2 regions of the Paenibacillus sp. YIM B09110 genome follow, and region 2 is predicted to be linked to the other one. Evidence: predicted binding sites of a transcription regulator. Region 2 holds the regulator's gene; the other holds the start of a gene.

Region 1 (15,085 bases), on a different contig from region 2:
ACCTCCACGGCTGTTACACCACTAGAACCTGAATCTAGCGCGTCTGCCAATTCCGCCACGACCGCATGCCTTAATTACGTTTCTTATGTTAGCATGGCGTGCAGCCATGCGTCAACTGTTTGGTTAAAGTTATAATATTCAGCATATTTTTCTTCCTTTACACAAACAATGAAATAAAAAAGCAGAATGGTGGAACGGTCATGTTGAAACAACGAAATCACGGTATATGGATACTTGTACTTATTGTCACTTTAGCATTATGTTCATTAGCTTCCGGGCAGACGCAGGCGAGCGCACATCGAGTGGATTCTGAGACATCAGATCCGCAAAAACGGTTGGTTGCTATCGTCATCGACGACTTCGGCAACGGGATGACAGGCACGGAAGAAATGATGAAGCTGCCGGTGAAGTTCACGACAGCCATCATGCCGTTCCTGCCTACGACGAAGCAGGATGCCGAACAATCGCATAAGATGGGACATGATGTCATCGTCCATATGCCGATGGAGCCGAATAAAGGGCTTAAGAAATGGCTGGGTCCAGGCGCGCTCACGACTGATCTATCCGACGAAGAGGTTCGCAAGCGGGTGGAGGCGGCGATCGATGATGTGCCGTATGCAGTCGGCATGAACAACCATATGGGCTCGAAGGTGACGGCAGACGAGCGCATGATGCGTATTGTCCTTAGCGTCTGCAAGGAGCGCGGCTTGTTTTTCCTAGACAGCCGCACCACTTACAAGACGGTTGTTCCCAAAATTGCAGGAGAGCTTGGCGTACCACTCGTATCCAATGATGTGTTTCTAGACGATGTGTATACGGAACAGCATATTTCAAAGCAAATATTGCTGCTGCGCAAGCATATGGAATCACATCAGATAGGCATTACGATCGGTCATGTCGGCCCATCTGGTCTTAAAACAGCTTCCGTGCTGAGACATTCAATTCCACTCATGCAATCCGACGTACAGTTCGTGAAGCTTTCCGCACTTGTGAGCGGCTCAGCGGGCGATCCATTTATATTGCCGAATCCCTGAAGCGACTGCTTCGGCGATTTCTTGCTGCTTGACCGGATCGGTTAACATGGCGCGATCCCTTTCGGAGCTGATGAAGCCCATCTCAACGATGACGGACGGCTGATGAACGCGTCGCAGTAAATAGAAGGGTGTGCCTTCGCGCGGCAAAAACTTCGTGTTTTGCTGTCTATTAAGCGCATCCTGAATACAGAAGGCAAGCAGCGCGCTTTCGCCGCTAGTCTGATGAAGTACAAGCGGACCGTACTTGGACTTGTTCTTGGTTGAGTTGACATGCAGGCTGACCAGAAGCTCGCTGTCGATTTCTTCGGTTAATTGCCTTCGCTGCGACAAGTCTTTGCGATGGCGGGATCGGCTAATATGCCAACGATTGTCTTCGCTAAGCGCATAATCGCTTGTACGGTTCATAACGGCAGCAATGCCTTGCGCCCGCAAGATCGCATACAGCTTATGGGCTACAGCGAGGTTAATATCTTTTTCCAGCATATCGCCATAAGCAGCGCCTCCGTCGACGCCTCCATGACCAACGTCGATGATGACGACGGTATTCGGAAGCGCCCAATCAAACCCCGACTTCGATATGACAGGCTGGAACGGCATCGCAGCCGCCGAATGCGAAGAACTGGATGCCAGCAGTAATAAGGCGATTAGGCACATAAGCAGGGAACGGTGCATAACAGGAATTCCTCCATCGCGTAAAGTGATACGCTTATCGTGGCTTATCGGAGGAAAACTCATGCATGTTTATGTTGGGAGCAGGCGGGGAAAGCTTATATTATCAAGCGTAAACGGCAGTCGCCATTTTTTGGCGGCGCAAGCAAACGTTTCGCGGAGAAAAATAAGCACAGTATAAACAAAGATTTTATACTTTCTTATATTTGAACAAAATGGGCTGGAGGAGTGATCGCAATGGCTATCAAAGGCGGTAAAGAATTAGCAACTTTTGTGACGGAGCAATTCGTGACCTATATGGAGACGCCGAAGGAACAGCGGAAACAAACGAAATCGTCAGCCAAAGCATTGAGGGAGCCGTGGCTGACACGTTGGTTCGGATGGGGACCGGCAAGCTTGATGATTTGGTGGAAAATAAGGGCGGAGCGTCAGAGCGTCTCAGCTATAAAAAGAGCCAAGCCCCAACAAGAGCTGTAGCGGAATGTAGCGGCGCAGTCCGCTATCTTCGCCAGCTTCCAAAGCGATATAAGCATGCCCGCTTGTCCAGCTGTGATAGCCGACAACAGACCAGGCATATAACATTTGGCCATCGAACCGCTCGGCGATATACCGCAGCTGTTGTTGGCCATTTATTTTGACAAGCAGGGATGAGTATTTGACTGGATTTATGTCCAGCGGCTTATTCGTGGGCCAAGACAGCTTGGCGTATGGATCGAATGAAGCGAGCGAATGTGATTTTTGAAGCTTATGCTCGGTATGGGCTTGGAATAAAGCAGCTTGCGATCGTTCGGTCTTGGCAGACGTTTCCCAACCTTCAGCGGTAACGGGCAATTGTTCGCCGGTCGCAGCATCGGTGTAATAGGGGTTGCTGTCGGACGTTATTTTCCAAGCGGCAAGCAACGGGTGAATGTAGATGCGTTCAGCACTAACCTTATCGATGCCTGTAGACTTGTTAAGTCCTAGTTGGAGCATAGAATGCTCGAAAGATTGTCCACCGAATAGAGGCGCACTGCTTAAGCCATACTCCCCTAATTGATAACCTCCCGCTTCCAAAGCATTCAATACCATATATCCGAGGATGGCTTGCTTATTATTCTTCACAAGCACAAGCCAGCTATGCGTACCCGGTCCCAGTGCGGAAATCGATAAGTCCGCATTATTCCAGCTTGTGAATTGAGGCTCTGATGCGATTTGATTGGCAAAAATACGGGCTTGATCGCTAATTTCATCAGATATTACCGTAGCTTGAACAGCTGCTGCATTAGCACGAATTTCCTCTGACCCAACAATAGAATTCGCATTAGTGAGACTGCCTAAGGAATAAAGCGGCAATCCGATCAAAGCAATTGAAGCTAAAATTTTCCGCCATTTCAAAAGTGGCAAGGAATGATCCCCCTTCCGCATTGTCTCGATTAGGGACAAGCCTGTCCTATGTCTAGAATTGTACGCTGCAGGCAGCAAAAAGACTGTTGCAACTTGTCAGGCGAAGGCGGCCTTCCGACCGCCTTTTTTTGACGTATCCATGCGAATGTGGTCATAATTCTGTCAATCGATGCCCTCGAGGTGGATGATGCCGCAGTTAATGGCGGATGCCGTCACGCGCGGCTCGAATTGCCAACGAATTTCGGCTTGCCGCTGAACGAATTGCTCCTCGATAGCAGCCTTCGTTTCTTCAAGGGCGTTCGAGATCAGCGGCTCATAGTAGCCTGTGATTCTTGCCAGCTCTTCCTCAAGCCTTGCGGACGCTTCACCTGCCCAGCCGTAATCGTAGCTCTTGAGCTTACGTTCCAGCGCGGCTTCTACGATACTCATCGCTTTGTTGTAAGACAGGCCATTGCGCGTAATGTGGATGTTGGAAGGCAGACGGGGCGTAAGCTTCATAGTGACCAAACGATCATGGAATTGCTCCACGCATAAGCCGGTGGCTAGCGATACCCCAAAGCTGTGAATCTCCTCGCGCTTGCGATCGCAAGCGAATTCGACGCGCATATTGACGGCCAGCCAAGCGGTGTAAGGAGAAGAGCTGTATGGATGCGGACTTTTTTTGTCCATCTCCTGAAACAGATAAACGAAGCTGCCCTTGGACTTGGCCGCATCGAACAGCTGCTCCAGCTTACGCGAGCCAAAATAAAGATCCTCGCGCGGCACGCGAACATTCGAAGCCAAGCTGCCGTGAACGAACCCGAGGGAGCGGCTTAAAGCCGCATTCGCCGCTTGATCCTCTTCTGTTTCTGCGGGGGCAGCGGCTGTCTTGGAGCCTGCTGCTTTGTCGGCCTCCATCGCGTCATACTTCTGCTTATCGGTAACGAGCAGATAGGTCATCGTCTCCGGCTCCGTACCTAACCGATCTACGAAGCTCCAATAATAGGGGCGGTTCGTCAGTTCGCGGTCTGCAAAAGGGGACAGCTTGACGGTGAAATGAGACGGCGACTTTTCCAAAATCGAGCATTCCGTTGCTTCCAAATACCGGTTGACGAACTTATGGACTTGTTTCTCGTTCATGGGCGCACCTCCACCGTTTGTCCGAGCTTGTCCGTGTGGATAATCAGCTCATGAGAATGCGATTGCGTTCGTGAAGGAGTTAGAGGCTCGTCAGCCGTTGCCGTCGATTGCACCTCACCGCGAATTTGACTAAGCGAACTGCCCAGCTCGCTCATCTGGCGTTTTAAGTCTTGATCATTTCCCGCTTCGAGAAGCATACGAGCCAGCCGTTGCTCGATGGAGCCGTCGCCTTTCTCGAAACGCTCTAGAATATGGTCCAGCTCGCCGATCACGAGCTCGAATAGGTTGATCTTCTCATGAAGCAACCCCACGATATGCTCTTCAATCGTTCCTTGGGTACACAAGTTATAAATTTTCACATCCTCGGTCTGACCAAGACGATGCACCCGTCCTATTCGCTGCTCGACGCGCATCGGATTCCAAGGCAGATCGAAGTTAATCATGTGGTGGCAGAACTGCAGATTGATGCCTTCGCCGCCAGCCTCCGTCGCAATCAACACCTGAGCGCGTCCGCGGAACAGATCCATCATCCAGTCCTTTTTGCCCCGATTCATACCGCCCCGATAAGGGACGGCAATCATATTGTGCGCGCGGAAGAACTGCAGCAAATACTCTTGCGTTGCCCGATACTCCGTGAAAATAATGACCTTCTCGTCCATAGCTTTCACGAGCTCGAGCGTCTTCTCGGCTTTCGTATTCGCTTTGATGCTCTTGATCTTCTCGACGAGCTCCCAAATCTTCGGACGCATCGGCGAATCCTCGCTCGTCTTCTTGAACAAATTAACAAGCGTAAGGAAAACGGCGTCGCGGCTGCTGCATACTTCACGCTGCAAAGTTACGAGCGACAGCATGCTGGTCAGATCGCCTCCGCTTTCGTTATAGCGTTCCTTAACGAAGCCGGTTACGGCATCGTAGAGCGCTTTCTCGTCTTCGGACAAGTAGAGCGGGATATTGCGTACGACCCGTTTCGTAAAATGAATGCCTCCGTCGCCGCGCCGATTGCGGATCATGACGCCGGACAACGCTTCTTGCAGCTGATCCTCGTTTTTCGGAAGACGCTTGTCGACAACGAAGTTGGCTGCGAAGTCGCTTTGGCCGCCTAGTTGGCCCGGCTTGAGCAGCGTGATGAGATTGAACAGCTCGTCGAGATCATTTTGAATAGGCGTCGCGGTCAGCAGCAGACAATATTTTTTGCGAAGCAGATTCGCAAATTGGTAGTTCGTCGTCTTCTTGTTCTTGAGCTTGTGCGCCTCGTCGATAATGATGAGGTCATAGTCGGTGTTCAATACGAGCTCGCGATGCGGATCGCGCTTGGCGGTGTCGATCGAGGCAACGACGACGTCATAACCCCAGGTATGCTCGCGTTTCTGCGCAACGGCGGAAATGCCGAACTTCTGATTCAGCTCCCGCACCCATTGGAGCACGAGAGAAGCGGGAACGAGAATGAGCGCGCGCTTCACAAGCCCGCGAACCATATATTCTTTGAGCACGAGGCCTGCTTCGATCGTTTTGCCAAGGCCTACCTCGTCGGCGAGAATCGCTCTGCCTCCCATCTCGTGCAGCACTTTGCGCGCGGTACTGATCTGATGAGGCATAGGCTCGAATTCGGGTAGGCTGCGCAAGCACTGCAGTTGTTCGAAGCTTTCAATTCGACGCGCTTGCTCTGCTTCCATCGCGAGCTGATAGAGTGTCCAGTCATCCCATGGACCACCCTTGGCAATGCGGTTCTGAAGCTCATCGAACCAGGAACGATCGTATTGCAGATCGACTAGCGGATGAAGCTTTTTCGTAACGTAAGAGATTCCCGTATCGGTTGAACTAATCTGTGGCTGGTTCGTAAATGACATGGAGATCAGCTCCCTTCCGCATGGATTAGGCATAAGTTGTCATTAGTATGGCCCTTTCAACAAAGATTAATAAGATGGCTTATAAAAAAGAGTGCGGACAAGCCTGAGCGAGATAGATGTCATGTAAGCGGAGTTCGTGTAGGAAATTCGAGGAAAACAAGACTATAAATCAACATATAGTATAGTATAATAAGGTCAAGGCACAATATATTGTGAATATCGTTGGATTCGAACGTAGGGAAGACGAAGCGAATGGAGCTTGAGAGGAGACTGTGACGGAGATGAGTACAGAGCAGGGAACGAGACTCGAGGGACTTAGCGAGAAAATATTTTTGGATCGTTACGCATGGAAGCAAGCCGATTCCAGTCAAGTCAAGGTCGGCGATACGGTGCTCGTCTTGACGAAGGATGATACGAAGTTTCCAACCAAAGAGGTCGGTGAAGTTACGGAGTTGTCAAGCAGCGGAGGCAATGTCAAAGTTCGGCTGAGGAGCGGCGATGTTGTTGATACGACAACCGAGAAGCTGTCGCTTACGATCGAGCGAACACCGGAGGAAATGTGGGAACGTCTAGCGAAAGCAATGGCTTCGGCAGAGCTGACAGAAGATAAACGCAAGGAGTGGCAGGAGCGTTTTCGATATATTTTAGACGATTGGAAGCTTGTGCCTGGAGGCAGGATTGCGGCAGGGGCTGGCGCGAGCGAGGAGCTGACTCTATTCAATTGTTATGTCATCCCATCGCCGAAGGATAGCAGAGGCGGCATTATGAAATCACTCACGGAGATGACGGAAATTATGGCCCGCGGCGGCGGCGTCGGCATGAATCTATCCTCGCTCCGTCCGCGCCGTTCGATCGTCGCAGGCGTTAACGGCTCATCCAGCGGGGCAGTTTCTTGGGGAGGCTTGTTCAGTTATACGACGGGGTTAATCGAGCAGGGCGGAAGCCGAAGGGGAGCCTTAATGCTAATGATCAATGACTGGCATCCTGATGTGATGGAGTTCATTACGGTCAAGCAGACTATGGGGCAGGTGACGAATGCCAATCTGTCCGTATGCGTCAGTAATGCGTTCATGCATGCGGTTAAGGAAGACCTCGATTGGGAGCTTGTTTTTCCGGATACGAAGGAAGAAGGCTACGACGAGCTATGGAGTGGCGATCTTGAGGCGTGGCGCCGAATGGGCAAGAAGGTTATTCATTATAAAACCGTTCGCGCGCGCGATATATGGCAGACAATCATCGAATCGGCTTGGAAGTCTGCAGAGCCCGGCGTAGTCTTCATGGAGTATTACAACCAAATGTCGAACAGTTGGTATTTTAATCCGATTATTAGTACTAATCCTTGCGCGGAACAAGGGCTTCCTGCATGGGGAGTATGCAACCTGTCGGCGATCAATTTGTCGAGATTTTATGATGAAGAGAAAGATGATGTTGCATGGGATGAGCTAGCGAAGGTGACGCGATGGTCGGTACGTTTTCTAGATAATGTGATCGATACGACGCCGTATCATTTTGAGGAAAATGAAAAGAACCAGAAGCTGGAGCGCCGTATTGGGCTTGGGACAATGGGGCTTGCGGAATTGATGATTAAGCTGCGAATTCGTTATGGGAGTCCAGAATCGCTTCAGTTTCTTGATAAGCTGTATGGGTTTATGGCGAGAGAGTCCTATTTGGCATCATCCGACATTGCCGGAGAGAAGGGATCGTTCCAGGCTTTCGAGTCAGAGCCGTTCCTGCAAAGCGGATTCATGCGCAACATGACTGAACAGTTCCCCGAGGTCGGGCAAGCGATTAAGAATAACGGGATGAGAAATGTGACCGTTATAACGCAAGCGCCGACGGGCAGCACGGGTACGATGGTCGGCACTTCTACGGGGATTGAACCTTACTTTGCATTCGAATACTACCGGCAAAGCCGACTTGGCCATGACAAGCAATATGTGCCGATTGCCGCGCAGTGGAAAGAGGAGCACCCGGGTGAGGAGCTTCCCGATTATTTTGTAACGTCGATGAGCTTGTCGGCGGAGGATCATATTCGCGTACAGGCTGCGATACAACGCTGGGTGGACAGCTCGATCTCGAAGACTGCGAATTGCCCCGCCGACTTCACTGTAGAGGAGACCGCGCGGCTGTATGAGCTGGCGTTCGAGCTAGGGTGCAAAGGCGTAACGATCTACCGCGACGGTAGCCGCGATGTGCAGGTGCTGTCAACGAAGAAGGAGGATTCAGCGATTACGGAAGCAGTTGTTGAGCCTCGGATAGTAGAACCGCAATCTAATAAAACGGAGCAAGTATTCGATAAAGAATACAAACGCCGTCCTCAAGTGTTGAAGGGTGCTACCTATAAGGTCAACACGCCGTTCGGAATGGCCTATATTACGATCAACGACTTGAACGGATCGCCTGCTGAAATTTTCTTGAACGTTGGTAAGGCAGGGTCGGACGTATTCGCCATGGCGGAAGCACTAGGTCGCGTCTGCTCGCTGTTCCTTCGTTACGGCGATCACGGCAATAAGTCGAAGCTGCTTATTAAGCATTTGAAAGGGATTGGAGGCTCGGGGGCAATCGGATTCGGCGTGAATCGGGTAGAGTCGATTGCCGATGCTGTGGCAAAGGCGTTGGAGATTCATACGGAGGGCGCTGAGGAGTATGCGGCAACAGTAGAAATTCCATTAACTCTGGCTACCTCCCAAGCTCCTCCATATGATGAGCGTGGAGCAGAGACATCCATTGACTTGTGTCCATCTTGCGGGTCAGCAACGCTTATTAATATCGAGGGATGCAAGCAGTGCAGTACGTGCGGATACAGCAAGTGTAACTAGATATATAATCAGAACGGTAAACAATTTTAATTGTGGGAGTAGTTAGAATGTCGATCATTTGGTCGTAATTCAGATTGTTCAAACGAAAGAAGCCTGACATTAATGTTAGGCTTCTTTGTTTTATTTGTTTCGAAACTCCTGTGGGGTGCTGCCATATTGTCTTTTGAAGATTTTGATGAAGTGTGGAGGAGCCAAGAATCCGAGTTGACCGCTTATTTCATTTATTTTAAGATCGGTAGTTCGAAGCAAATGGGCTGCGCGTTCCATACGGGTCCGATACAGATAATCGCCAATCGTCTCGCCAGTCACCGTTTTGTAGACCTTAGACAGGTAGACGGGATGCAGGCCGACGTGTTCGGCTACGGTTTGCAACGCGATACCTTCCGCTAGATGCCCCTGGATAAAGCTCCGAACCTTTGAAGCAATTAGTTGATGAGAGTCTTCGATCTGACCAGAGGCTTTATCTTTGAGACCTCCGATGATTCGCTTGGCCCATTCGTATATTCTCTGACTGGAAAGCAAGCTCTTCTTCCGCAGCATAAGATCGAATTCTTCGCCGAGCTGTTCTTCGAGCGTTCCGTCTTTCACAGAGAATGACAAACTGAACGAAGACGACAAGTAAAGCAGTATTGTGAACAGCTGATCGTGCGAACGCTCGTCGTTCGGGGTATTTATTGACAGAATTCGGCCGATCTTGGCGATCGATTCTTGCCAGCTTCCCGATTCCAATAATGCCGGAAGTAGCGGAGGCTCGAACAGAGTGACGAGGTTCTGATTCGGGATTTTTTCCGTTACTTCATCAATCGTTATAAAGTAGCTTCTATTTCCTCCGACATTGCGAGTAAACGCCATAACAGAAGCGTGATAAAGATCCGCCAAAGAACGGGGGAACTTGCGAATGCCGCTTAAGCAGACGGAAATCGAGCATTTTAAATATTTTTGGACATGCTGCTGAAGTTTTATCGCATAGGAATCTATCAAATCGGGCGATTGCATGTCCGTACATTTGACTAGAAACACTAAGTAGCCCTGATCGGTTGTACAGTGCCATAAGTTGAAGGACTCTCCGTATACTTCTTCCGCAATATTGCCTACCGCGTACTCCAGTAGCGATAAGGAATGTAAATCATACTCATAAAACTCCACCTCTAAGCGAATGACCATCATGACGAACGGGTCGGATGAACGGAGCGTGATGTCCAACATGGCTAATCGTTCGTCCAGTACATCCTCAGAAATCGGTTTGTTTTGAAGCAAGTCGTTGAGCAACTGATTGCGCAGGAGCGGTTTGTTGGCATGCAGCGTTTGTTTGATCCGCTGGTTGGAGCTGATCTCGGCCCATTCGCGTTCGATATCTTGAATAGCGGTTCCGACGGATTTGACTAGCTCTTCTACGTTGACTGGCTTGAGAAGGTAGTTGATCGTCTGATACTGAATCGCCTTCTGGGCGTATTCGAATTCGTCATGGCCGGACAATATGATGCAGCGGATTTTGCGAGAGAAACGTTTCACTCGTTCGATTAGCTCCAGGCCGTCTATCTCAGGCATTCGGATATCCGTGATCATGACGTCGACGGCGTGCTTGGCTGCAATTTGGAGCGCTTCATCTGCCGAGTACGCTCGGTGAACTTCATCGAAGCCGTGTTCTTCCCATGGAATAGTCAGCGCCAAGCTGTCAACGACAGATGACTCGTCATCGACGATTAGCAATTGGTACATGGATTATTCCTCCTCATATTCGCGGATCGGCCAACGCAATGTAACGTACAAGCCTCCGAGCTCGCTTTGGCCGATTTCCATACTTGCTGATGGATCAAAATGAATATGCATGCGCTGCACAATGTTCCAGAGAGCACAGCCCATTGTATCATCAAGAGGTTGTTTGATACGCTGCTGCAATAATTGGATATCTTGCAATGACATGCCCTTCCCGTCATCCTCGATGATCAGACTGTATTGGTTATCGCCTTCACGTCCAGTTATACGAATGCAGCCTGCGAGTTTTTTCCTCTCGATCCCATGAATGACGCTATTCTCCACTAGCGGTTGAAGGAGCAGCTTCGGAACGGATAACCGCTTCATGGTATCCGGTACATCGATTTGATAGCGGAGCCGCTCCATCCGAAGGCACTGAATGTTGAGATAGTTCTCGACAACGCCTAATTCTTTTTCCAATGTTGTAAGCGGCTCGTTAAGCCGGGTCGTATACCTGAAATATTGAGCCAAATTTTGAGTCATGGCCGTAACCGCTTCATCATTGCCTAGCCGAGTCATGTTATTGATAAAGAAAAGGCAATTATACAAGAAATGCGGATTGATTTGAGCTTGCAGCTGCTTGACCATGGCTTCTCGCGAAACGATTTTTTCCTTATACACTTTCTCGATCAGATCCTCGATCTGGGCAGCCATATCGTTGAAGTTTTCGTAGAGGAAGTCGAATTCGTTCCGGCTCATCCGCGTAATCCGATGATTAAAATTGCCGCGCTTGAGAAGTCGGACGCTCTTAATCAATGTAATAATAGGCACTTGAACTTTCCGATACAAAAAAGAAACGATGGCGACACCGGCCAAGAATAGCATGACACAGGCAATGTAGAAAAAGGTTCTCGTCTTCTCGATAGGCTGTAGTGCAACGTCAAGGGGCAAATAATCAACCATAAAAAAACCCAGTTTCTCCGATCGTATGAAATTCGCCATATAATCAATCCCTTTAACCGTAACGACCTCGCTACCTTCGTCGCGTCCCGATATGAAAGGCTTTAGCTTGTCCAATACTTCGGCAATTTCCGTCTTGTCTGCTCCTTGATTTGGAATGACAGGACCGCCGGTTTGATAGAAAAACGAAACGTTATTCTCTATTTTGGCTCTGTCCAGCATCTCGCGCAAATTGTTTTGCGGAAATGTGACTCGAATCGTAAAGCCTTGTTGCACTCGGTACGAGGAGAATCTCCCTAGATTGGGATCGAACGACCACGTGTCCGCAGACGATTCCGTCGGCGGGGCGGAGCGTTCAGACGTCGTACCGATCCATCTGCCAAGATGGTCGGAAAAGATGCTGATTTGGTTATTCCACCCTTCGGAGAAACTCTGCAACTTCATTTTATCCGTCAGATCCAGCACGAGTTGAATCTGTTCATAGCTGTCCAGCAGGTCGATAGAAGGCAGTAGTCCGACTTTCGAATCCGTCTGGAGCGCAGTGGCCAGCATGTCCAACTGCTCGACATTATGATCAAGATTGTTCACCAAGAAACGGATTCGATTTAAATTGTTGTTGCGGATATCATCTCTAACTGTATCCAGGCTCGTATTGACGGTATACGTATACATAATCAAAACGATGACGGTCGTGAGCAGTGTTAGCAGCAGCATACTGTAGAATGTTTTATATTGTTTGAACATAACGTATCGATTCCTTTACGGGAGGTTCGGGTATGCTCCCATTGTAGGCGTCCAGAACCCCTTTTACAATGCCGAAGGGCTGAATCACAGGGGGAACTTAAGATCGCGTTATCCATCTTTGGATTTCTCTATATCGGACAGGAAAGCGGCGGTCTTACAATGAAGGCAGAAAGTCGACTTCATGTGTAGGAGGTTCTTATGGAAACCGCAATGAACACCGCATCAAAAGCAATCACAAGGGAACCCAAGAAAAAGATCGTACGACGAAGAGACAACTGGCAGCTTTATCTCATGCTGCTGCCGGCCGTCGTCCTTACCGCCGTTTTTGCTTACGTCCCTATGGGCGGCCTCGTAATGGCGTTTCAGGAATACAAGCCGTATTTGGGCATTACTGGCTCGAAATGGGTTGGGATGGATCAATTCAAATTTCTATTTGAATATCCGGATAGCGTACAGGTCATTTGGAATACGCTCCGCATCGCGGTGCTGAAGCTAGTCTTCGGAACAACCGCAACACTTACGTTCGCTTTATTATTGAACGAGGTGCGCAAAAAAGTCGTACGTAATACGGTTCAAACTTTCGTTTTTCTTCCGCATTTTTTATCATGGGTCGTGCTAGGAGGTATTTTTATCGAATTGCTTGATCCCAAGACCGGTTTAGTGAACCAATTGATCGCGGCGTTCGGGTACGAGCCGATATTCTTCTTAGGCGACAACAACTGGTTTCTGGTCACGGTCGTTACAAGCGAAGTTTGGAAAGAATTCGGGTACGGCGCAATTATTTTCCTCGCGGCGCTGGCTGGCATCAACCCGGCGCTTTACGAAGCTGCTCAACTTGATGGTGCAGGAAAATGGAAGCAAACGCTTCACGTGACGATTCCGGCAATCATTCCGACGATTGCCGTAGTGCTCGCTTTGTCTCTTAGTCAAATTTTAAATGCAGGCTTCGACCAAATCTTCAACCTGTACAACACCCTTGTTTACGAGAAAGGCGACATCATCGATACGTTCGTTTATCGCATTGGCCTGATCGATGGCAATTACAGTTTCGGCACGGCTATCGGATTGTTCAAATCGATTGTTGGTCTGGTTCTAATCATCGGTGCATACCGAATGGCATACAAGGTAGCCGGGTACAGAATATTCTAAGGGGCGATTTATGATGCAAGCAATGTCTTCAGCAGAGCGCATATTCCAACGATTCAATAACATATTGATGATCATTCTAGCTTTACTTTGCATTATTCCTCTTGTACACGTGGTTTCTCTCTCGCTCAGCTCGAGCGCGGCAATTATGTCTAACAGCGTAACCTTTTGGCCGCAGGGCCTTAATTTTAACGCTTATGTCGTCGCGCTAGAGAATCCGAAGCTTCTGGGTTCACTTTGGATCTCGATTCAGCGAACGGTGCTCAGTCTGCTGCTCGGTCTTATGGTCAACTGCTTGGCCGCGTATGTTCTGTCCAAAGGCGGGGGAAGAGACGGCATCGCGGGGTATAAAGGATTCGTCGGATTTTTTATCGTCGCCATGCTGTTTAACGGCGGGATGATTCCGACTTACTTGCTCGTCACGAAGATCGGGCTATACGACTCGATTTGGGCATTAGTGCTCCCGGCGCTTGTGAACGTATTTTATCTCATTCTAATTATGAATTTTTTCAAAGCGCTGCCTAAGGAACTGGAGGAAGCTGCTTTCATGGACGGTGCGAACCATTGGCAGGTGTTCGCGAGAATGTTTTTGCCGTTATCGCTCCCCGTCCTTGCAACGGTAGGGATGTTCATGGTCGTCAATGATTGGAATGAATGGCTCGCGGGATCTATTTACATGAAGACGGACAATGTCCCGCTCAGTACGTTCTTAAAGTCGATCATAGCGGTTCCGATCATTGACGCAAGCAACGCAGAAGAGGTCGCTAAACTGAATAGCCGCGCGATAGGAGCGGCACAGATTATGATCGGTGCACTGCCAATCCTGCTCATTTATCCTGTTCTGCAGAAGTTTTTCACACAAGGCATTGTGATTGGAGCTGTAAAAGAATAAAGAACGGTTGACAGTCCCATGTTAAGATAACGTTATTCGAAGTTTATGATGCGTTATATCTCGCGGAAGAAAGCGTTTTTATAATGAAGAAGCAACTATATTATATGAAGACGGGGGTTTCGAACATGGGGAAGAAAGGGAGACTTATCGCTTCGACGCTTGTCGTAGTGATGATGGTAGGGCTGCTGGCGGCATGCAGCAAAGGAGAGAAGGAAGGTAACGGCGCAGGCACCGGTAACGGCGGAAATGCTGCAAATGAGGACAAGCTTAATATCGTAAACGGTAAAATCGAACCAGCCGTAACCATTACGATGGTTCGCGGAGAGGACCCGACGGCCAAATTCAAGAACGGCGAGACTTACGCCGACAACGTGCATACGCGGTGGGCGAAGGATACGCTCGGAGTTAACATGGAAACATTGTGGAGCTCCCCTACGGCGGATTCATCCTATGACACCAAGCTTAAACTGATGCTTTCTTCAGGAGACAAGCTGCCAGACGTATTCGTCTCTACGCAGCCGAACACGACGAACATGTTTCTAGAGTCGGGCAAAGTTTTGGACGTCGGGGAAGCGTTCGAGAAATATGCATCCGAAACATACAAAGCGGCAATGACCGAAGTACCGGAAGCATGGCAGCCGTTCATGAAGGACGGCAAGAAATATGCGCTCCCGGTATTGAGACCGACGATGGGGACTCAATCACCGCTCTGGATTCGTCAGGATTGGTTGGATAAGTTGGGGTTGAAGGCACCGACAACCGTCGAGGAGCTGGAAG
Region 2 (15,085 bases):
AAAGAGATGGGACCACATAGCTGGAATCGGCAATAAACAGAACTTTATTTAATCCCATTTCAGAAAGGATATAATTGAAAAATCCAAAATTCGCTTCATACAGCCAAGACCATCCTACGTATATGGCGACGGCAGGCAAAACAAACGGCACATAAAAGATGGCTCTAAAAAAACCTCTTGCCGGAATTTTCCGGTTCAACATGATCGCGATAAAAAGCGAATAAATCATGCTTCCGACAACAGATAAAATGGCGAAATAGATCGTCGCGATAATCGAATCTTTGATATAAGGATCGGTGGTAAACAGATTGATATAATTATCGAAGCCGATGAATTCCGGTTTGGCCAACCCCGTCCAATTCGTCAAGCTGATTCCGAGCACCCCGACAAGAGGCGCGTACGTCAGAAAGAACAACCCGAAGAATGCGGGAATCAAACAGATATAAGCAACGCGTTGCTCGCTCGAATGTATGCGGGAACGACGTTTTAGCTGACGTTTATTGATTGTTTCCATAGCTCGCTCCCCACCTCATGTATGAAGGATGACCGCCACGTAACGTGATTTGGCGGTCATCCCTCAAACCTTTATTTTTCGCCTTTATTTGCCGCTTTCAAAGCATCGAGATTTTTGGAAATGGCGTCCTTGGCGGTTGTCTTTCCGGTCCAAACATCGCCGAGAACAGATCCGAGCAAGGTGTTAAATTCCGTCGTATTATTCGTAAAGAACCAGGAAGCCGGTCTCGCTGCGGAGGATTGCGCATAATCGACTACTGCAGACTTATATTCCTCATACGGAGGGAAGTTCGGATTCTCGACCCACTTGCGGGTGAGCGTCTCGTCCTTGTACCACTTATCCAGCACCGGCATCCAAATGCCCGATGAGATGAGTCCCCAGTTGTTTTCTTCGGAGCTGTACCATTTGAGCCATTCCATCGCTTCTTCCGGATGCTTGGTCTGGGAGAATACGACATTGGCGCCGCCAGTGTTAAGGGTAACCTTCTCCTTCATGTAAGGCAGTACAGCTACGCCGTAATTAAGCCCTGCTTCCTTAGCCGTGTTCAAGCTGGTTCCTACGTTCCACTGGCCGTTCGTGGCCATAGCGACCGTTCCTGCAATAATGGTGCGCTGAATGCCGTCATCAGTCTGACCGACGGACAACGGGGCGACATGATCTTTCAAGTACAGATCCGCGACTTTCTGAATCGCTTCTATGCTGGCGTCTTCCCCGATTTTTACCTCTGCACCGTCAGCGGAATAGTAACCTCCGCCATTGCTGATCGTCCAGGTTTCCAACTGCCATGGCAAGTTCTCGATAGATGCGCCGTACTGAACGATGCCCTGCGAATCGAAGCCATCTTCGCCAGGATGTTTGCCGTTCTTGTCGTTCGTCAGCTTCTTGGCTGTTGCTACGAATTCATCCCATGTCCATGCTTTATCCAGTGCCGACGGAGGATAAGGTACACCCGCTTTGTCGAACATGTCTTTGTTGTAGTAGAGAAGGAGGATTTCATTGGCAGCCGCATAGGCAACGGGTTTGCCTTCGTACGTGTAGGCCAAGCTATCCAGCGGCTTGCTGTCGCTTCCCTCGTACATTGCGCTTACGTCGTTCAGCATGCCTTGGGAGGACCACTGGATAACGCCGTCTTCCCGCATCATCCCCGTATCAGGCAGTTGCTTTGCCGTTGCAAGCGTATTCAATTTGGTCATGTAGTTCTCCCAAGGAATGGCTTGCACTTCCACTTCGATTCTGTCTTGGGTTGCGTTGAATTTGTCTGCCACTTCCTGCGTTTTGCTTCCTTCTTCTGCGCTTCCCCACATCGAATAAATAATTTTGACTTTCTCATTCTTGGAAGTCGTTTTTGTATCGTCGTTGTTGCTGCAGCCAATGACCCCGAATACCAATGCAGCCGAGAGCAGACCAACACCAAGTCTCTTTCCTGCTTTCATTGTCTCGTTCCCCCTTCATCATTTGAAATGATATTTATGTCTAACCGTTTCACACCGCTCCTTGGACATTCCAAGTTATGAAGTTAAACGTTTAGCATCAACATGACTGCGCTACCCTCAGGCTGTATCCGTTATACGAGGACACTTTTTCAAGAAAGCGCTTTAATTGAATTGTGCCATGAAATATCTACAAAAAAAACAACATTTTTCAACCTGATTTTTAATATTTTCAACCTTAGTACGACTGCCTCGGAATTTCGTTGGGCTCCACTGATCACTCTATCTGCAGGAAACTCTTTCTTTAACTGATGAGTATGTTGTATCATAAAAATAACAACATTTTCTAGATTTATATTCACTTATACATTGGGAGGAACGAGTGTGGATTCTGCGATTCTTCACTTTATCTCGCCACCGATTCCCTATTTCGTGGATTGCGGGCATGCCCATTACGGGGTAGGAGATACCCATATCGACCGGAATTGCATCAGAGTATTCGATCTGATTGTCGTCCGCAAAGGGGTTCTCCCGATCGGTGAGAACGGCCATACCTGGGAAATCAATGAGGGAGAAGGACTCATCCTTCTTCCTGACGGACACCATTACGGCAGCGCCCCCTGCAAAGTAGACACAGAAATTATCTGGATTCATTTTCAAACCTTCGGCAGCTGGCAGATGTGCAGTGACATGGACGAATGCCTGGGTAACCAACTGAAATTGATCGAGGAACACAAAAATTTAGCGTATCTCAACCATGCCGATGTCTGCTCCATCTTCATTCCGAAGCATATGAAGCTGTCGACGAAGGCCATGGAGGCGCTGGAGACCTTTTTTCAGCAGGAGCACGAGCCGCAGTCGCTTCGGAACTGGAGACGACAAGCTTCCTTCCAGTTGTTCCTGCAGCACCTGGATCGCGATCTCGCTTCCCCCACGAACGTCACCGCGATTCAGCTCGCCGAGCGGATCGAGTTGTTCATCCGCCAGAACTATGCCAGCGATATCACGAATTCCGTTCTGCAAAAGAAGATGAACTATCACCCCAATTATTTGGCTAAGGTGATGCTGAAAGTGTACGGTATGACTCCTATGACCTTTCTCCTGTATTACCGGCTTGAACAGTCCAAACGGCTGCTATTGCAAACCTCTTGGTCTATTGCCCGGATCGCAGATGAGGTCGGCTTCCATCATATCTCGCATTATTCTACCTGCTTCTCCAAGAAAGAAGGCCTCTCTCCCTCGGGCTTCCGCAGCAAATTCGCCAAGGAGCGCTAAACACCTTGAAACAAGGATGACGTTCTACGACAGCGGTACGAGAAGAGCGTACATATTCGATAATGCAGATCGCAGTAGGAGGGGGCGCCTTGCCCCCTACCTCGCCCATGCTGGGCGCACCAAAAAAAAACACGCCCTTGCTTGGCGGCGTGTTTAAAATTTAAGTATGGTGGAGCCTAAGGGATATGCCATGCAAGTGCTCTACCTTCGTGGACGGTTTCACATTCCAACAAACTTTTTTAATTTCAACCGAACACGACGCGGTATTAACTTGTAAAAAGCTCTAACGAATGTTTTTAGAAAACCTTCGCCTTCCAATTGAGCTAGTCTGTTGGAAGTCATATGATGATTTGCATGAAACTCATTAAGTTGACTCGTAAGTAGCTGTATGTTAGCCATATTTTCGATATCTTTATGGAATAACTCATTATTTCGATCTTCTAATTGTTGCGAATGAGCCAAGTTTTCGTTATAACGTTTTCCCAATTCATTAGAACGAGCTTCTAATCCGTTATAGTGTTGAGCAACTTCCTTAAGTTTCCGTTGCAATTCAAATTGGAACTGAATTAAACTTTCAATCGTTTGTTCATAATCATTATTTAGCTGTTGCTCCGCGCTCTGGTATTCAGAGTGTAAGAAGAGTCTTCGCTCCATAAGTTCGTCCGCCAGTTCGTTATTTTCAACGATTCTGTAAATCACATCAGTTATTTTATGCCTGGCGACAATCTCTTTTAGCTTCTCCGTATCATGAAACAACTCAACTAATTCTTGTTCAGAATCCAATACCAGCCCATTTTCAAAGTGCCTTGTCTGATCTGCAATATTGCCGCTGTCTTTGTAGGTAATAACAAAACAGTTGGCAGCAAGGCTTTCGTAATAAGTGTAATTATAGGTGCCAAACCAATTTGACCATAGAAGTATAACGTCAATTTCATGTTCTATAAGCTTTGAGGTGGTATCCTGCTTAGCCCCATTCTGAAAGCTCGTGTCCACGAATATCGTCCCAGGCAACGATTGGTCCTCGTAAGAAAAATGATAAAATTCATAATCGGATTTATTCGAAATCCCATTCAACTTTACCCATGCATCCCAGCCCTTATATTTGGAAGAATAGCCGGGATATGCGACTCTTATTCTACGATCCGCGACTGAATGGCTAGGAAGTATTTTATTCGTTTGTAATGCATTCTGATGGGGAACAATGCGAACGCTGTCCTCTAAATGCTTAAATATTCGTAGAAAAATGCGCTTCCCGTTTTCCGATGGCGCCACGATAACTACCTTATGTTTAATAAAAAGTTCGTTTACACTGTCATAATGCGCTTCGCGGTTCTCCCCATGGCGACAGGTCGCACATCGCGGCGAGCCAATGGGAGCCGGACCGCAAAATTCCTCATCGTTATAAAACAAAAAAATATTTCGACAAATGGAATAATAATCATGTAAGATGTGAACGATCTCTGTATCCTTTTTCTCTTTTATTCTGCTGATGATTTCATAGATCATCGCAATATTCATTCCGTATAGACTGTTGATAAAAATGCGCATGAGATTGATTTTATTGGCTGCTATAAGCGTTCCGAAACAAAATCCTACTTGCCATGCAGCTAAAAAGCACGTTGTTACGCCATCGATCACAACTTCGACCAGCAAATGTTTAGGCTCGATTTTCGGTGCGTATTGCATGCTGACAGGGAACAATGCAATGTAAGAAATGTTGCGGTCATTCATCATTTTTTGTTGCTCTATTCCGTATTTCTGCGCACCGCCGGCTTTCGCGCGATAGTCGTCATGAGAAAATGCAATTACGCAATCCTTATCTTTTAAATGATACAAAATCTTCTCGGCGACTCCGCTATGCATCAATTCTCAAGCACCCTCTTTTTGAATCATCAATAAATTTCATCAACTTTGAGAAAATCTCACATTGTTGAAATTGCCTCATAAGCTGCACTCGATCTTCATCATTTAAAGAAGGATAGGAGCATTTTGCCAATGCATTAAGAATCTGCTCCAATTGATTAATTTGTTCGCCGGTGTAACCTTGTCTTTCCAAGCCGACTTTGTTTACTTTTTTAATCAGAGCAGGGTTGCCGTCTACCAGCAAATAGGGAGGAACGTCCCGCACTACCTTAGCCATGGCGCCGATCATGACATATTGGCCCACTCTAGAAAATTGGTGCGTGAACGCAGACATGCCAAGATGCGCAAAATCATCGACTTGCGTGTACCCGGAAATCCGTACGTGAGCGGATAATATGGTTGAATCTCCGATGATCGCATCGTGTCCCAGGTAAGCGCCGTGACCAATATGATTGTTATTGCCTATAATCGTGTTGCTGTCTGGATCTTTTGACCTCGCTATGACTGTATGATCATTAATCATATTATTCGAACCGATACGAAGTCCGGATTTGATTGATTTATCAAATCCTTTGAGATTAGGCAGGGCGCCTATCGAACAAAAACTGCCTATGTATGTTCCGCTGCCTATGGATGTGCCGGTATGAATCTTTGTATGGCTGCAAATGGTTACATCATCTCCGATAACCACGTTATCGCCGATGATCGTAAATTCTTCGATGCTGACCGCATTCCCGATAATCACGTTTTGACCGATATACGCGCTTTCATGAATCACTTTTTAGCCATCTCCATTTTCAAAAGCTTTTCGGCTTTTTCAATTAATCGAATACCCCGGATCGCTTGTTCCGGTCCTGCGATTGATTTGCTATGACGGTGCACGCAGTCCATAAAATGGGATAAGCTGTTCGATAATGCGCTTGGTTCAGCATAGCGCTCTTTCATTGGGTTGCTCAAGCATCCATTAATGTCCTTCTCGTAGATCGTGAATATCTTTCTCTCATCCAGTTCATTAAAGTAGATTTCTTTGTCGGCAAATTTAATTAACGTGTGCCGATCTTTGGCCTTAGCGTTGTGGCCAACTTTAATTCGACCTATGAACGAATTGCATCCCAGCGTTAACGCGATTTCATCCGAATGATACGCTACATCAATAAGTTCGATCTCTTGACCATTCAACAGATAGTCCAATACGGCCAAATCATGAACCGCCAGATCCCAAAGCAGCCCCTCCGACTTGTTTGATCGAGCTGAAGTTAGTCTTGTCGCCTCAAAAGCTATCATTGCATTAGATTCAGTTATACTGTTTTTAATTTTTGTTATCGCCGGATGGAAAACCATAATATGGTCCACATGAATCGTAAGCCCTCTTTGATCCGCGATACGATGAAGTTCCGCAGCATGCTCGGTTGTCATCGCGAACGGCTTTTCAATAAATAAGTGCTTGTTCGCAAGCAATACGTCTTTGGCTATCCCGAAGCTGTTTTCCATACCCACGGATACTACGATTGCATCAATCCGGTTGGTTAATAACGTCCGGTAATCCATATCGAAAAAAATACGATTGTCCTTCGAATAAAGCTCTTCGGCAACTTTAAGACGTTGAATATCGATATCGCAAATCGCGGTAAGCCGCAGGTCCTTATTTAAGGTTATTTCCTTTGCGATGTTCGGTCCCCATTTTCCATATCCAATTAATCCGATATTCAAAAGTTCCACCTATTTTCTGAGGACGATCCTCTTATACCAACGCTTAGAACCGGCCCGTTATCCCCAATATTTTCGCCATTTCTAAGGAGCTGGCCACCTCGCAACCTAAAGTTTGAATCATTGCGGCTGCACGATTTACAAATTCCAAATTATTATTCACCGGGATGCCTTTTAGAAAATACCGATTATCTTCCATTCCCGTACGAATCACATCGCAGCCATTTAAAATGGAAATAAAATTAACCGGCAACTGCATTCCTGCAATCCCGGCCGCAGACCAAGTGAATCCTTTTGGAACAGCGTCGAGAATCCATTGAATATTTTTATAGTCTGGCTTCATCCCGCCGATAGAACCAATGACAAATTGAATATAAGCATTGTCGTCAACGACGCCAAGCTCAACCAAACGCAGTAGTTCTTTTAACATTCTTGGATTAAATATCTCAAATTCCGGTTTGACTTCATTTTCCTTCATAGCCATAAGCATATCGATGACGAATTTTTTGGAGTTTTTAATGCCTCCGTCAGGACGGTTGAGTGAAGTTACTTCTATGGATGCTAAATCAGGTTTTAATTCCATTAATTTGATTCGGTTCTTATCCGATACATCAACAAGATGATTAGAGGTGGAGATGCACACTAAGATATCGCATTTTTCACGAATTCCGGATAGCACTTCCTCATACAAGGAGAAATCCAACGACGGTTTTTCTTCTTTATCGCGAACATGGACATGTACCATAGAAGCCCCTGCTACAGAACACTCATATGCACAATTAACAATTTCATCAACAGTAACAGGCAGACCGGGCATTGTTTCTTTCTTAGTCATTGAACCGGTTATCGCTGCACATATGCCAATTTTCTTCATTGCACTCCTTTTTGGTGTAAAAAAAACACCTTCACAAAAGTATAGACAAAAGTAATTTTAACTTATTTATTCTTATCCGACAATGAAACAAATATATAAGTAGGATTCCCCCGAGGGGAGACCACACAAGTGATGACTTCAATACTATCTTCCTTGCCAGTGATGTGTTTTATCGTCGTTGAGTGGTTTACATTCAAAATTTTTTCACACTCCCAAATCAATAAAAACGGAGACGTTTCTAGAAAAATGAGAAAACCTCTATCGAGGCCGTTCAGTGATGAGCGCTTCAACAGCCATTTGATTCAGGCGCCATGATCGATTACATTCTCACATTCTCATTGATATAGACAAAACCTGCCTGAGCAGATATTTCTCTGTTCAAGCAGGTTTTTCTTATATCCTTTTCTATTCAATTGACCCTAATGTTTGCAGCAGTCTGATGAATACGACCGCCGCTTGCGCGCGTGTTAACTCGCCCTTCGGATTGAAGGTAACCTCGCTCATTCCTGTCATGATGTTAAGCTTAACCATCAAACGCACGTCCTCAAGATAAGCCGAGTTTACATTTCCGATATCCTTGTAGCCGTCCAAGCGGACGAATTCCTTCGTCGTCGGCAGCTTTTCAAGTTCAATGACTGCCGCCAGCATGCTCGCCATTTCCTCTCGGGATAGCGGCTGATCGGGGTTGAAGCTCGAGCTTTCCACAAAGTCTAATAGTCCAAGCTCCTTGGCAATTGCTACTTCGCCGAAATACCACGCGCTTTGATTTACATCCTCATATGGCGCTGTGCTGCTGGCAGCTGTACCTCGTCCAAGCGCTCTAACGAGCATAGCGGTGAACTCCGCTCTGGTAACCGCTTTGTCTGGAGCGAAATTGCCGCCTCCAATCCCTTCAACAAGCCCTTTCGCCGCCGCCTGTTCAATAAACGATTTGCCCCAGTGCTTAAGCACATCAGTAAAGTTCGCCGCATTCTCCGCAACTACGTACACGCTGTTCGTGTGCGAGTTAATCGAGATATACCATAGGCCCTCTATCTGTACTCTTCTAGCCGGTACAAATTCGAATTCCTTTAGAGCTTCGTTGTATCGGAACGCTCCCCATAGCAACGGCATGATCGTCACGTTCTTCGGCATCGGTATGATTCTAGTCAACGCTTGACTGAATTTGTCCGCCGTTCCTATCGTTTGCCCGGTCTTCGGATTTATGATATCGATTCGGAAATCGACGATCGCGCCCAATTCGATACCATTAGGCAATCCTTTAGCAAAAGCCGTTAGGATTTCCTTGTTGTTCGATTTGTCGGTCAACGTGATCTTAAAGCTGATCTCATCGACCTTGAGGTTGCTGTCTGCCAGCAACTCCGGCAATCCCGGTATAAGCGATGCCAGATTGACTGGAACTTGATAACTGCCGTAGGGAGACTTTATCTCTATGACGAAGGCCTCGTTTTTACTCTTCCAGCTGGCTAATACTTTTGCCGGAATAGTCACAAAAGCTGCGCCTTCCTTAGGCTTTACCTCCAACGTAACGGAAGGCTTCGACGCGTCGATAGTCGACGAATCGAGCGGTTGCCCGTTCAAGTCGATTAGATGCGAGTCGTTTGACGTTGAGCCGTCCGGCGTTACTGTAATGAAATTGCTGATTGCGATAATCTCGACCGCTCCGTTGCCGGCTTGATCCTCCGTGTATACTGTATAGGCTCCGTTTGAAGTTATGTCAAAGCTGTCTCCTGTCAACAGCGTACCCGCGCTTGCGAAAAAGTCTACTGTCCGCACGCCTTTCGTCCACTTCGTTACCGCAATATCGCTACCCGTTCCGTCGGTTGCCACTGTTACCTTCACCGATCCCTTGGTCGGCGTTGTGCTGTCTGGCGTCTGAGTCCATGTTATAGAGGGCTTGACCGAATCAATAACAATGCCGTTCGCCCCCGTCGCCGGAACATCCAGCGGAACATCCACGCCAGACGCAGTAAGGGCTGCGCCAACCGGCAAATCGATTTCCGTTCCGATTTCTATGCCGTCCGTATCCAACAATCCGTCTTGCACTTCATAAGCGAATACGAGCTTGTTCCGTTCGCCTGCTGGCTGTTCCGTATAGAGGGCATATACCGTTGACGTATCGGCCCCTTCGCCAATCACGATTGGCAGTCGCGGCGTACCGACTGGAGCATCCACCGACCCTTCGTAGCTTATGACGAATTTCAAGGTATCGCCAGTTCCGTAATATCCGCCTGCGGGAAAATTCACATCGTTTATTTCCGGTGCGGGAATCTGAACGTTGAGCTTGTAAATTCCGTGAGCTTTCCCGTTCTCGTCCTCCGTTTCAATCGTGATCTCATTATCGCCGGGATTAACGGAGACCGTTGCCGATGACGCTTCTGTTCCTGAAATCGAAACCTTGGCATTCAGATTGGCTAGAGCGACGGTTATATCCACAGAATCAATATAACGGTTCGATGTAATCGTATATAAGCCTAGTTCGGAATCGAAGTCAGCCGGAGACCTAGTTAATACGGCTCCCGTTGCTGATACGCTCAAGCTCGCAAGCTTCGCGGGTTCTAATTCGTGCTCGAACATCGGATAGGTTGTTCCCGATATCATCGCCCAGGTATTTGTAAAATCCCAGTCTACGCCTGCTGCAGAATAGGTCGACTTTGATTTCATCTCTGTCGATAATTTTCCAATGGCACCACTTCCTCCGGCAGAAGTCGGTTGCTCGCTCGTTTCGATATCCCAGAAGGAATCGGTTACTGCCGTATCGATGCTGGCGCCGATTAACCCTCCTACTCCGGTGCTTGCAGCAGACGTTACTCGCCCGGCGGCAAAGGAATCCGTCACGATTGCATGAGCCGATTCGCCGACAAGTCCGCCTATGTAATCGGATCCGCTTAATCCAATGGCGTCCGCCGTGGAAAACGTTTCATTCAATTCTCCTTGCAATTTCCCAACCAATCCTCCCGCTCTTTGAACGGTTGCCGTCACCGTACCGGTAGAATAGGCGTTACTAATGATGCCGTCATCGAGGAGCGATCCGACAATCCCCCCCACTGTGCGCTTTCCGGCAATCTCCATATTCGTCATACCGATCTCTTGGATGGTACCCGACGCCACTCCGAAGAATCCAATATCCTCTTCGTCTATGCGATCAATGATCAGGTTATTGATGACATGACCGTTGCCGTCGAAAGTTCCTGTAAAAGGTTTAGCTGCGTCCCCAATGGGAACCCATCCTTTGGCTTCGTTGTATCCCCCGCCGGAATCGCTCAAATACTCGGACAAATCAATATCGTTCATAAGAATATAATCATCATTCAATTGATACCCGTCCGCGACGCCCGTTCCGATCGCTGCCAGTTGTTCGGCAGTCGAGATCGTGTGAGGGAATGCGTTGCCATCCTCCCGGTTGATTTGAAGGGTATACGTCAAAACGTAAGGATCAGGCAACGTACACGGTTGTATGCATGAACTCGGAACCGCTGCGCCGGCGCTCGAAACCTTAATATCGATAAGATTTTCTCCTTCGTCCAAATCGATCGTTTCCAACGCGGCTCCGTTATTGATCGAAGACTCGCTATCTTGCGCGTCCACGTGTACGGTCACTTGATCTACCTCATTCGGTACGATGCCCGAATAAAATACTTGATCTTTTGCGAAAGACGGCCCGAGCTCCACCGGATCGCCGTTATCCGGATCAGTCCCTGCCGTAACCTTCAACGCATCCAAAGTAATTCGATCGAACGTCTTGCGAAGCATAGGGTAAGTTAGCCCATCGATTATTCCCCATTCGCTGCCATCCCCGTCCTCGTTGGCGAAATACCAGTCTGTAAAGCTATCGCTAAGTTTCATGTTCACTTCCGTTAAAGGCTCTCCGCCTGCTGAAGAGCTAGTCAAGGTTGAATTATAGTAACTATTTTCAACCGCCAAATACCCTTCAATCATGCCGTTCAATCCACCTACGTTATTTGATCCAGTTACATGCGTAGAAGAGTATGCATAGCGTATATCATCGCCGGGATTCCCCGATGCATAGCCGGTCAAACCGCCCACCGATTCATCGCCGATGATAGTTCCGGTTACGTACACATATTCGATTAGAGAGTTTTGGCTATACCCGATCACCCCGCCGATATAGTCGCCGGTGTAAGAATCGATAAACACGTTGACCAACCCGATATTTCTAAATTCGGCATTGGAAGCGTAACCGAACAACCCGAGGTTGTTTGTGCCGGCCCCGTCCGTGTCTATCGTCAAATTCGCAATCGTGTGCCCGTCTCCGTCGAACAGGCCAGTGAAAGGTTCAGATCCCCAACTCCCGATCGGCTCCCAGTTTTCCCCAGACAAATCGAGATCCGCGCCTAACCGATAGGCTGCATCCATATCGTCGCTTACTTCTTTTAATTGCTCAATGCTAGCGATAATATAAGGATTCCCAGGAGAACCGTCCCCTGCGCCAGAGAACGCGGCATACACTTTGCTATCTCCGCCATACAACGTTGCCGATGACGTGAAAACGACCACAACAAGCAATAATACCAACCATCTACGATTGAACAAAACCCGACACTCCTCTACTTGTAACTATGAAAATCTGTTAATTATTGTGATTTAATATAAACACATTATGAGCCAAATTTCTATCCCTCATTGCGAGAATTGCTCTTTTCCTGAGCTAATGGGAGAGTTAGTTAAAGGCTTTTTAAACCTTAATAGAATCAAGGGGGATATGACTCCGAATCTTGGTTGAATGGCTGACGGGGTTTAGACATTTTTCAGTCTGCTTGGATTAGCCTGCAAATTTTCCTGAGCTGATGGGAGAGTTTGCTTAAAAGCTTTTAAACCTTAGCGGAGCCTAAGGAGATATGACTCACTCTAGCTCGTCTTTCCATTTAGGGATGTCCGAATCTTTATTGAATGGCTGACGAAGCGTAGTCGACGAGGACTTTTAGCGGTGGATTCAGACGCCGTGCTCCTCCGCATTCGCTCCGTCCGCGCGGGCTGAACCCCGGGGTTCGCCCCCTTATTGTTTGGTGGAGCCAAGGGGGAGACGACTCGCATTGGCTCGTCTTTCCATTATGGGATGTCCGAATCTTGATTGAATGGCTGACGAGGCTTAGTCGACGTGGACTTTTAGCGGTGGATTCAGACGCCGTGCTCCTCCGCATTCGCTCCGTCCGCGCGGGCTGAACCCCGGGGTTCGCCCCCTTGATGGGCTCCACCAAACAATAAAAAAACCACTTCGGATGAAGTGGTTGAATTTATTGTTTGGTGGAGCCAAGGGGGATCGAACCCCTGACCTCTTGCATGCCATGCAAGCGCTCTCCCAGCTGAGCTATGGCCCCAAATGACGACAAGGTTGATAATAGCATGATGTCGCCAAAATTGTCAATCTATATCTCTTAAGCTGTTCAATGGACTGTTCAAAGGGTGCTTGGACAACAGATTGTTAAGCTCCTTCATGAACATATCGATGTCCTTGAACTGGCGGTACACGGACGCGAAGCGAACGTACGCCACCTCGTCTACAGGGTAGAGCTGGCTCATGACGATCTCGCCGATATCGCGACTCTCAACCTCGGCCAGCGCCGTTGTACGAAGCTCCTTCTCGACCTCGGAGACGATAACCTCGAGACGCTCGACCGGTACGGGACGCTTCTCGCAGGCGCGGATAAGACCGCGCAATATTTTGTCGCGGCTGAACTCCTCGCGGCTGCCGCCTTTTTTGATGACGATAAGCGGTGTTTCCTCAATCATTTCGAACGTCGTAAAGCGGCGGTTGCACTTCTCGCACTCGCGGCGGCGGCGAATCGATTTGTTCTCGTTAGCCGGACGTGAATCTAACACTTTTGTGCCTGCGTAATCGCAATAGGGGCATTTCATTGGATTGTTTCCCTCCATTCATCCTGATGCTTTATTTATCATACCGACATTGACTTTAGCTTAAGTTATTCCCATACCTTACCTGTAATGAACTCTAGAATAACGCACATAATACAGTTACCAACCGCAAGGAGGTGAACATACATGAGCGCAAACAGCAACCAATTGGTAGTACCACAAGCAACTGCAGCATTGGACCAACTGAAATATGAGGTGGCACAAGAGCTGGGTATTGCCATTCCGCAAGACGGATATTATGGAAACATGGCAACCCGTGACGCAGGCTCGATCGGTGGTTCCATTACTCGTCGCCTGGTGCAAATCGCCGAGCAATCTCTTGCCGGCCAATACAAATAATGATTCATTAAGTTTGTATGAATAACAGAAGCCTTGGGAAGCTCGTCCATGAAGCGGCGAGCCTCTCAAGGCTCATCTTATTTTCTAAGTTAAAAGTCAGGGTACAATTCCTTGTACTTATTATAATAATAAATGACGCGTTGTACATAGTGGCGGGTCTCACCGTACGGAATTTGCTTCACCGTCTCCAGCTTTCCATCCCACTCTCCCGTATTCAGCCATTCACTGACTCTCGTCGGTCCGGCATTATACGCGGCAATTGCCGCGATTGAGTTCTGATCGAACCTTTGATGCAAGGAGCTTAAATACCATGACCCAAGCTCTATGCTAACATCCGCGCGTTGCTTGAGCATGTCCTCCGTCACTTCAGTGAATCCTGCCCGCCGAACGACATCCTTAGCCGTATTCGGCATCATCTGCATTAATCCAACAGCGCCCTTAACTGACTGACTGCTTGTTTTGTAGTTGGACTCCGTTCGAATCACGGCGGCTACCAAATGTGGCTCCAATCCGTAGTTCGAAGCGCTGGCACGAATATCGTCCTTATAATACACGGGATACATATACTCGCCAAGCCAGTCCGACTTCAAAAAAAGGATAGCGATAAGTCCTAGCAATAATACGAGCACAACTCTTTTGCGCAAAAGTACTTTCATAATATTCCCTGACTGCGCCAAAAATCATCGATCTGGCGTTCCGTTTCTGCGAGCGGGCCGCTATTGTCGATCACCCAATCTGCGCGTCTTCGCTTCTCTTCAATATCCATCTGCAGCGATATACGCCGCTTCGCTTCTGCCTCGTCCATCTGATTACGCTCCATTAACCGCGTAAGCTGCACCGTCTCGGGTACATAAACGACCATAATGCCTTCATACAAGGCTTGCTGATTCGTCTCGTACAGCAACGGGACATCGGCAACAACTAGCGCTCCCGGATTCTGCTCGGCATACGTATGTATTCTGTGCTGCATGCGCTGTCTGATCGCGGGATGCGTGATCGACTCGAGCTTCGCTAACGACGCCTTGTCCTGGAACACAATAGCGCCAAGCGCGGAACGATTCAAGGAGCCGTCCGCCTGAAGTACAGCTTGTCCGAAAGAAGAGGCGATCGCCTCAAGTGCCGGCTCTCCCGGCTGAACAACCTCTCTTGCTACTTGATCGGCATCGACCAGCAGCGCGCCGCGGTGGG

Evidence for each region. Region 2 encodes NrdR, which represses ribonucleotide reductase genes. Its sites were predicted from a motif close to AACACNATATATNGTGTT; they were not measured.
Region 1: a site for NrdR is predicted at 6,252-6,269, ahead of V8F51_RS02740 (adenosylcobalamin-dependent ribonucleoside-diphosphate reductase). Genes of this name have one in related genera too.

Annotation. Positions count from the first base shown of each region.
Region 1 is NZ_JBANSP010000002.1:86,827-101,911, forward strand. Features, by position in the region: tRNA gene V8F51_RS02705 (tRNA-Leu) at 1-65, opposite strand, end outside; gene V8F51_RS02710 (divergent polysaccharide deacetylase family protein) at 201-1,034, shown strand; gene V8F51_RS02715 (N-acetylmuramoyl-L-alanine amidase family protein) at 999-1,706, opposite strand; gene V8F51_RS02720 (YqzE family protein) at 1,941-2,180, shown strand; gene V8F51_RS02725 (hypothetical protein) at 2,142-3,077, opposite strand; gene V8F51_RS02730 (YqhG family protein) at 3,249-4,205, opposite strand; gene V8F51_RS02735 (DEAD/DEAH box helicase) at 4,202-6,052, opposite strand; gene V8F51_RS02740 (adenosylcobalamin-dependent ribonucleoside-diphosphate reductase) at 6,334-8,871, shown strand; gene V8F51_RS02745 (response regulator transcription factor) at 8,992-10,590, opposite strand; gene V8F51_RS02750 (histidine kinase) at 10,594-12,270, opposite strand; gene V8F51_RS02755 (ABC transporter permease) at 12,469-13,419, shown strand; gene V8F51_RS02760 (carbohydrate ABC transporter permease) at 13,565-14,308, shown strand; gene V8F51_RS02765 (extracellular solute-binding protein) at 14,392-15,085, shown strand, end outside.
Region 2 is NZ_JBANSP010000003.1:189,215-204,299, reverse strand. Features, by position in the region: gene V8F51_RS05545 (carbohydrate ABC transporter permease) at 1-514, opposite strand, end outside; gene V8F51_RS05540 (ABC transporter substrate-binding protein) at 586-1,947, opposite strand; gene V8F51_RS05535 (AraC family transcriptional regulator) at 2,329-3,219, shown strand; gene V8F51_RS05530 (hypothetical protein) at 3,439-5,085, opposite strand; gene V8F51_RS05525 (hypothetical protein) at 5,075-5,860, opposite strand; gene V8F51_RS05520 (Gfo/Idh/MocA family protein) at 5,857-6,792, opposite strand; gene V8F51_RS05515 (3-keto-5-aminohexanoate cleavage protein) at 6,836-7,663, opposite strand; gene V8F51_RS05510 (S-layer homology domain-containing protein) at 8,069-12,217, opposite strand; tRNA gene V8F51_RS05505 (tRNA-Ala) at 12,927-13,002, opposite strand; gene nrdR (transcriptional regulator NrdR) at 13,046-13,540, opposite strand; gene V8F51_RS05495 (alpha/beta-type small acid-soluble spore protein) at 13,685-13,897, shown strand; gene V8F51_RS05490 (lytic transglycosylase domain-containing protein) at 13,987-14,553, opposite strand; gene coaE (dephospho-CoA kinase) at 14,550-15,085, opposite strand, start outside.